2 regions of the Mesorhizobium sp. M1078 genome follow, and region 1 is predicted to be linked to the other one. Evidence: riboswitches for the same ligand, from Rfam matches in the RefSeq annotation. Region 1 holds a riboswitch; the other holds the start of a gene.

Region 1 (4,241 bases):
CGTCGGTCGAGCCGTCATCGACGACAATGTGTTCGAACCGGGGAAAATTCTGCGCCAGCACGCTCTCCACGGCGCGCACCACCTTGCTGCGGCGATTGTGCGTCGGTGTGATCACCGAGATCAGCGGAGCGAGGTCGGTTGCCTTGGACATGTTGCTTCGATTGTGCCCCGAAATGCCTGGAGGCCGGAGGTTTTGATGGTCGCCGTCCAAGCCTTACCCGGGATGGCATTCGATTCGACGCTACAAAAAACCAGCGGCAATGTCATCACAAACTGTTGAGCCAGGACGCCGGTAAGCCGGCCGATTACCCCAGACGTAATCGACCGATGGCCATCATGTCTGCAGATTGCGCCAACGAAGCCGGTCGTCGGGCTTCGATCTCACAGGGAGTTCAGCCATGGCCGCCTACGCCGTCGCCCATATGCGTCAAGTCACAATGGGCCCGCAGATTGTCGGGTATCTGCAGAGGATCGACGCCACATTGGAGCCGTTCGGCGGCCGCTTCCTTGTCCACGGCGGCGACATGGACGGGGTCGAAAACGAATGGCCCGGGCATCTGATCGTCATCGAGTTTCCGGACAGGGCGCATGCGTGGGGCTGGTACGATTCATCAGCCTATCGGGAGATTCTGGCCTTGCGCACCGACAACTCCCACGCCGATGTGATCATCGCCGATGGCGTTCAGCACCCGCACAAGCGAACGGACGTGCTGGAATAGGGGCAAACTACCGCTTCAGCAAGAACACCGCTTGCTGGCCGAAGAAATTCCAGAACCACCATGGCATCGACAGGCCGATCTTCTGGCCGTTGCCGTCGAGCGCGGTGGCTTTCTCGACCGAAGCGCCGAGTTCCTCGACCAGATTGACGAAGTCGCGGATGGTGCAGAAATGGATGTTGGGCGTGTCGTACCAGGAATAGGGCAGGTCCGCGGTCACCGGCATCCGGCCATTGACGAACAGCGACAGCCGCACCCGCCAGTGGCCGAAATTGGGGAAGGAGACGATGGCGCGGTTGCCGATTCGCAGCAACTCGTCGAGCACCAGCTTCGGGTTGCGGGTCGCCTGCAGCGTCTGAGACAGGACGACGAAGTCAAAACCCTTGTCCGGATAGAATTCGAGGTCGGTATCGGCATCGCCCTGGATGACCGAGAGACCGCGCGCCACGCATTCATTGACGCCGCGCTGTGACAGCTCCAGCCCGCGGCCGTCGACCTGCTTGGTCTCCTGCAGGAGTTCGAGCAGCAGGCCGTCGCCGGAGCCGACATCGAGCACCCGCGACTGCGGCGGTATCAGGTTGGCCACGACTTCGAGGTCGACGCGCTGGCTGCCATTGACGCTCATGAGGCGAGCCCCCTTGCGCGGGCCGCCGAGCCGATGAAGCCCTTGATGGCGGCAAACAGTTCGGGTTCATCGAGCAGGAAGGCATCATGGCCGCGGTCGGTGTCGATCTCGACGAAGGAGACGGAGGCGCCGGCGGCGTTGAGCGCATGCACGATCGAGCGGCTCTCCTCGGTCGGGAACAGCCAGTCCGAGGTGAAGGACACCAGGCAGAAGCGGGTCTTGGTCCCGGCAAAGGCATCTGCCAACCGGCCGCCATGGTCGGCGGCGAGGTCGAAATAATCCATCGAACGGGTCATGTAGAGGTAGGAGTTGGCGTCGAAGCGGTCGACGAATGTCATGCCCTGGTGGCGCAGATAGCTTTCGATCTGGAAATCTGCGTCGAAACCGAAGGTCAGCGCTTCGCGGTCCTGCAGATTGCGGCCGAATTTCCGATGCAGGGCGGCTTCCGACAGATAGGTGATGTGGGCGGCCATGCGCGCCACGGCGAGCCCCTTTTCCGGGCGCTTGCCGTGATCGAAATATTTGCCGCCATGCCAGTCCGGATCAGCCATGACAGCCTGGCGGCCGACCTCGTGGAAGGCGATGTTCTGCGAGGAATGGCGTGCGCCTGTGGCGATCGGCAGGGCCGAGAAGACGCGCTCGGAATAGCATGACGCCCATTCCAGCACCTGCATGCCGCCCATCGAGCCGCCGAGCACGCAAAACAGCTTTTCGATGCCGAAATGGTCGACCAGCATCAGTTGCGCCCGCACCATGTCGCGGATGGTGATGATTGGCAGGTCGAGGCCGTAGGGCTTGCCGGTGGCGGGATTGGTCGAGGCCGGACCGGTGGAGCCGAGGCAGCCGCCGATGACGTTGGAGCAAATGACGAAGAAGCGGTTGGTGTCGATGATCTTGCCGGGACCGATCAGCACTTCCCACCAGCCGGGCTTGCCGGTCACCGGATTGGTGCTGGCGACATGCTGGTCGCCGGTAAGCGCGTGGCAGACCAGGATGGCGTTGGTGCGGGCAGCGTTGAGGGCGCCATATGTCTGGTAGGCGATCTGGAACGGCGACAAAAGCGTGCCGGCGTCGAGCTTCAGCGGCTTGTCAGGGCCAAAACGCAACACCGGGCTCGACGGGCTGTCGGCCTCGTTGTTGGTTTTTGTAGCGCGGAGCGCGGCCATGTGACTCTCCTTGCCCGCCGTCAGGCAATAAAAAAACCGGCAATGCGATCGCAAAGCCGGTTACGTCACGCAAACGGCCCTTTAGCGAGTTGTTTAACGTGGCTGCAAGCCGACCGGCCAAATCACCACGGAACTGTTGCGTTCTTCTAGAACTCGTGCGGCCCGGCGTCAACGGCCAGCTATTGCCCGCCTCTCGACATTCGCGGCTACGGCTTGTATTTCCGCTGCGGCCTCCGGACGGAGGCATTCTCGACGGATTTGCGACATGGACAAGACAGCGGACAAGGCACGGCCGACGCCCCGCGCGGGCATTATGGACATCGACGCCTATGTGCCGGGCAAGAGCACGGCACCGGCCGGCGTCGCCAAGGTACATAAATTGTCGTCGAACGAGAACCCGCTCGGCCCGTCGCCGAAGGCGATCGAGGCCGCGCGCGAAGTGGCTGGCAAGCTCGATGTCTATCCCGACGGCACCGCCCGCCGGCTGCGCGAGGCGATCGCCGAGGTGCATGGCCTCAACCCGGCAAACATCATCTGCTCCAACGGTTCCGACGAGATACTTGGCCTGCTGGCGCAGACCTATCTTGCGCCAGGCGATGAGGCGATTTTTACCGAACATGCCTTCATGGTCTACAAGATCTACATTCAGTCGGCGGGGGCCAAGCCGGTTGCTGTGAAGGAAACCCAGGAGCGCGCCGATGTCGACGCGATCCTGGCCGCGGTGACGCCGCGGACCAAAATCATCTTCCTCGCCAATCCCAACAATCCGACCGGAACCTATCTGCCGTTCCAGGAGGTCCGCCGCCTGCATTCCGCTCTCCCGGGCAACGTGCTTCTGGTGCTCGACGCGGCCTATGCCGAATATGTCAGGCGCAATGACTATGAGGCCGGCATCGAGCTGGCGGGCAGCGCACAGAATGTGGTCATGACCCGCACCTTCTCCAAGCTCGGCCTTGGCGGCGCGCGCATCGGCTGGATGTATGGCCCACTGCACATCGTCGATGCCATCAACCGCATCCGCGGCCCTTTCAACGTTAACGCAACAGCGATCGAGGCCGGCATTGCCGCCATCCGCGACCGCGCCCATGTCGAGCGCAGTTCGTTGCACAACGAGACCTGGCTTACCTGGCTGAATGAAGAACTGACGAAGCTTGGGCTGCGCGTGACGCCCAGCGTCGGCAATTTCGTCCTCATCCACTTTCCCGACGACAAGAGGCATTCGGCTGAGGCGGCGGACGATTACCTCACCCAGCGCGGCTATATATTGCGGCGCGTTACCGGCTATGGCTTTCCCAATGCGCTGCGCATGAGCGTCGGCACCGAAGAAGCAAATCGCGGCGTCATCGATGCCCTCACGACATTCCTGAAAAGCTGAAACAATGACAGCACCGATGTTTGAAAAGATCGCGCTGGTCGGCATCGGCCTGATCGGCTCGTCGCTGGCCCGCATCATCCGCCGCAAGGGCCTGGCCCGCCATGTCGCCATCGCGACGCGCAGCCCGGCCACGCTGGCGCGGGCGAAGGAGCTCGGTCTTGGCGAGAGCTACACCACCGACGCCAGGGAAGCGGTCCTCGACGCCGACCTGATCATCGTCTCGGTGCCAGTGGGGTCGTCGGGCGAGGTGGCGCAAGAGATCGCAGCGGCGCTGAAAAAAGGCGCCATCCTCACCGATGTCGGTTCGACCAAGGCCTCCGTCATTGCGCAAATGCAGCCCTATGTGCCGGACGGCGTGC
Region 2 (4,241 bases), on a different contig from region 1:
CGGCCTGGGTGGTCGAGGCCTGCGCGCCCACCGTCTTGCCGGCAAGGGCTGCCGGTTCGGTGGAAGTGAGGTCGCTGTCCTTGGGCGCCACCAGCGCCAGCGGCGTCGTGTAGTATTTGTTGGTGAAGGCGACCTGTTTCTTGCGCTCCTCGGTGATGCTCATCGAGGCGATGATGGCGTCGAACTTTTTCGCCTGCAGCGCCGGGATGATGCCGTCCCAGTCCTGGGTGACGATCTCGCACTCGACCTTCATCTGCGCACACAGCGCATTGGCGATGTCGATGTCGAAGCCCTCGATCTTGCCGTCCGCGGTGATGGTGTTGAAGGGCGGATAAGCGCCCTCGGTGCCGATCTTCAATTTCTCCTGCGCCTCAGCCAGCGAGCCGGCCGATATCACCAGCATGGCAGCGCCCGCTGCCGATATGATCCATCTTGAAATCTGCATTTTGGTTCCCCTTGCGCGCCGTTCTCTTGCCGGCCACCGAAAGGCAGCCAAGCATGGTGAGGCAGCGCAGGCAAGTATTTTGCCTGACGGTGATCGAAGGTTCAGCCGGCGGGGCGGAAATGCTTGGAGAGCTTGAGGCCTTGCGCCTGGTAATTCGAGCCGAGATCGGTGCCGTAAAGCGCCTGCGGCCGCTTCAGCATGTGTTCGTAGACCAGCCGGCCGACGATCTGGCCGTGGTCGAGGATGAACGGCACTTCGTGGCTGCGCACTTCGAGCACCGCCCGGCTGCCGGTGCCGCCTGAGGCCGAATGGCCGAAGCCCGGATCGAAGAAGCCGGCATAGTGAACACGGAATTCGCCAACCAGCGGATCGAAGGGCGTCATCTCGGCGGCGTAGAGCGGCGGCACGTGCACGGCTTCGCGGCTGACCAGGATGTAGAACTCGTCCGGGTCGAGCACCAGTTCGCCGGCGCCGCTCTTATAGAGCGGCTCCCAGAAATCGACGGCATCCTGGGCGGCGCGCTTGTCGACATCGACCAAGCCGGTGTGATGCTTGCCGCGATAGCCGACCAGGCCGTTCTGGTCGCCGTCAAGATCGATCGACAGCGCAATGCCGCCGCCGGAAATGTTGGGCGGCTCGGTCGCCACCAGCATCTCGGCGCGGTGCAATTCGTTCAGTTCTGCCTCCGACAACAGCGCGTTGCCGGTGCGAAAGCGGATCTGCGACAGCCTCGATCCGGCGCGTACGACGATCGGGAAGGTGCGCGGACTGACTTCGAGATAAAGCGGCCCGTGATAGCCGGGGGCGATCTTGTCGAACTCATGGCCGCGATCGGTCATCACCCGGGTGAAGATGTCGAGCCGGCCGGTCGAGCTCTTCGGGTTGGCCGAGGCCGACACATTTGCGGGCAGCGCCAGGCTTTCGAGCAGCGGCACGATGTAGACGCAGCCGGTTTCCAGCACCGCGCCCTCGGCGAGACTGAACTCATGCAATTTCAGCCGGTGAAGCTTGTCGGCCACCAGATGATCGGGACCCGGCAGGAAGGAGGCGCGCACGCGAAAAGCCTTGTCGCCGAGCCTGAGATCGAGGCTCGCCGGCTGCACCTGGTCGACATCGAGCGCGCGCGGCGACTTCAGCGCGCCGGACTGAAACAGCGCGGAAATGTCCTGATCGGGAAGAATGCCTGTCTGCCGCAAAAGGCTGGCTCCGCTCCAAGGTCGGTCTCTTTGTGGCAGGTTCTTGCCGCAAAACCGCTGGATATTATTGCGGAACCTGCCTGGTACAAACCTCTTAATGAAGCCGGCAATTGACGCAAGCGCAGGTGAGGTCTAAAGGGTCGTTATCCCGTGGTGATTTGGCCGGTCGGCTTGCAGCCACGTTAAACAAGTCGCTAAAGGACCGTCGGGCCGCAAGGCCATATGGACCGGTTGCGACTTTCGCGGCCGGTTTTTTTGTGTCTGGAACAAAAACGATGAGCACCAAGAAGCGTAACTGGAAACCTCAGACCGCACTCGTGCACGGGGGAACGCTGCGTTCCCAGTTCGGCGAGACGTCCGAAGCGATGTACCTCACCCAAGGCTATGTCTACGAGACGGCGCAGGCTGCCGAGGCCCGTTTCAAGGGCGAGGAGCCGGGCTTCATCTATTCGCGCTATGCCAACCCTACCGTCGACATGTTCGAAAAGCGCATGTGCGCGCTGGAGGGTGCCGAAGATGCGCGCGCCACGGCGTCCGGCATGGCGGCGGTGACGGCAGCGCTCCTGTGCAGCGCCAAGGCCGGCGACCATATCGTTGCGGCGCGCGCGCTGTTCGGCTCCTGCCGCTGGGTGGTGGAGACGCTGGCGCCGAAATACGGCATCGAGGCAACGCTGGTCGACGGCACCGACATCGCCAACTGGGAAAAGGCGGTGCGGCCGAACACGAAACTGTTCTTCCTGGAAAGCCCGACCAATCCGACGCTGGAAGTGGTCGACATCGCAGCGGTGGCGGCGCTCGCCACCTCGATCGGCGCCAGGCTGATCGTCGACAATGTCTTTGCCACGCCCTTGCAGCAGAAGCCCTTGCAGCTCGGCGCCCATATCGTCGTCTACTCCGCGACCAAGCACATTGACGGCCAGGGACGCTGTCTCGGCGGCATCATCCTGTCGGACAAGAAATGGATCGACGAGAATTTGCACGACTATTTCCGCCACACCGGCCCGAGCCTGTCGCCGTTCAACGCCTGGACGCTGCTCAAGGGCCTGGAGACGCTGCCGGTTCGGGTGCGCCAGCAGACGGAAAGCGCGGCCAAGATCGCGGATTTCCTGGCAGGACGGCCGGAAATCGCCCGCGTCATCTATCCCGGCCGCGCCGACCACCCGCAGGCCGACATCGTCAAGAAGCAGATGACGGGCGGATCGACGCTGATCTGCCTCGACGTCAAGGGCGGCAAGCAGGCGGCCTTCGCCTTGCAGAACGCGCTCGACATCGTGCTGATCTCCAACAATCTCGGCGACGCCAAGAGCCTGATCACCCATCCGGCGACCACCACGCACAAGAACCTCAGCGACGAAGCTCGCGCCGAACTTGGCATCGGGCCGGGAACGCTCAGGCTGTCGGTCGGTCTTGAGGATACGGACGATCTGCTGGAGGACGTTGCGCAGGCGCTGAAGGCAGCCGGGTAGGCCGCGAGGCGTCACGCTCCCGACGAAACCTCTTCCAGTTCGGCCGTCTTGGTGCCGATGGTCATGGTGTTGCCGCGCCAGTCGACGGCGCCGCTCAGCCAGCCGCGCGCCCAGATGGCGGGAAGCATCATGTCGCGGACCATCATCGCCGGGACCATGCGCAGCGACAGATGCCAGCCCTTGGCCGCGGCCAGCGCGCATTCGGGAATGTAGGCCGCCGTCAGCACGGCCAACACCGTGGCCGGCAGGCTGATGCCGGCACTTGCGGCCGCCACCAGCGCCAACGCCAACGGCACGGCGACGCCGGTCAGGATCTCGGGTGCGAAAAACAGCGGGAAAGTGACGCGGCGCAACCGCGCCCAGCGCGCCTGACGCGACCAGATGTCGGCAAGTCGGCGCTGCCCCAGTGGTTGCTCGAAAGGCGAGGCAACGAGATTGACGCGCAGGCCCAGTCCGTTGACCAGCTTGGTTGCAGCAGCATCCTCGGCGATCTCGGCGGCCAGCGCGCGGATACCGCCACTGGTATCGAGCATCGGTTTGTTCCACAGCATGCTCTTGCCTTGGGCAAAGCCGAGACCGAGCGCCTCGCCGGCATATTGCCAGCGCGCCTGCAGCGTGTTGAGGAACGCGCATTCGACCTCGGCCCAAAAGCCATCCGGCCGAGAGCCGATCGGCGTCGAGCAGATAAGCCCGGTATTGGTCCGCCAGGCCGCCATCAGGTGCTGGACGTAATCCCTTGGCATCAGCACGTTGGAATCCGCCAGAATAACCCAATGATAGCGCGCCGCTTCCCAGCCCTTGACGCAGTTGTTGAGCTTCGGGTTGCTGCTGACGCGGTCGTCGCCGATCAGCAGCCGGGCCGGCACGTTGGGAAACAGGACGATCGCCCTGTTTATCAGTTTGACGACGGGATCGTCGGCGTGAGCGACGCAGAAGATCAGTTCGTAGCGCGGCCAGTCGAGCGAGAAGGCTCGCTGCAGCGTCTCTTGTGTGAACGGCTCCACGCCGCGCGACGGCACGACGATCGAGACCGGTGGCTGCTCGCCGGACGGCGGAGGGATAAGGCGACGCGCTTGCAGTTTCGACGAAGCAAGCAGGATGCTGGCGAGATTGGAAAGAAGCAAAGCGGAGGAA

The links. A riboswitch is a leader RNA that binds a small molecule or an ion and turns the genes downstream of it on or off. The one in region 1 is predicted to bind S-adenosylmethionine.
Region 2: it holds a riboswitch for S-adenosylmethionine, as region 1 does, so the genes downstream of both, NKH38_RS16855 (O-succinylhomoserine sulfhydrylase) here and metX (homoserine O-acetyltransferase MetX) in region 1, are expected to answer to the same signal.

What each region holds. Positions count from the first base shown of each region.
Region 1 is NZ_JAMYMP010000032.1:2,463-6,703, forward strand. Features, by position in the region: gene NKH38_RS27050 (glycosyltransferase family 2 protein) at 1-151, opposite strand, end outside; gene NKH38_RS27055 (DUF1330 domain-containing protein) at 399-719, shown strand; gene metW (methionine biosynthesis protein MetW) at 727-1,341, opposite strand; gene metX (homoserine O-acetyltransferase MetX) at 1,338-2,507, opposite strand; SAM riboswitch at 2,569-2,646, opposite strand; gene hisC (histidinol-phosphate transaminase) at 2,773-3,882, shown strand; gene NKH38_RS27075 (prephenate/arogenate dehydrogenase family protein) at 3,887-4,241, shown strand, end outside.
Region 2 is NZ_JAMYMP010000011.1:138,172-142,412, reverse strand. Features, by position in the region: gene NKH38_RS16865 (ABC transporter substrate-binding protein) at 1-445, opposite strand, end outside; gene NKH38_RS16860 (2'-deoxycytidine 5'-triphosphate deaminase) at 547-1,641, opposite strand; SAM riboswitch at 1,782-1,859, shown strand; gene NKH38_RS16855 (O-succinylhomoserine sulfhydrylase) at 1,917-3,107, shown strand; gene NKH38_RS16850 (ceramide glucosyltransferase) at 3,119-4,241, opposite strand, start outside.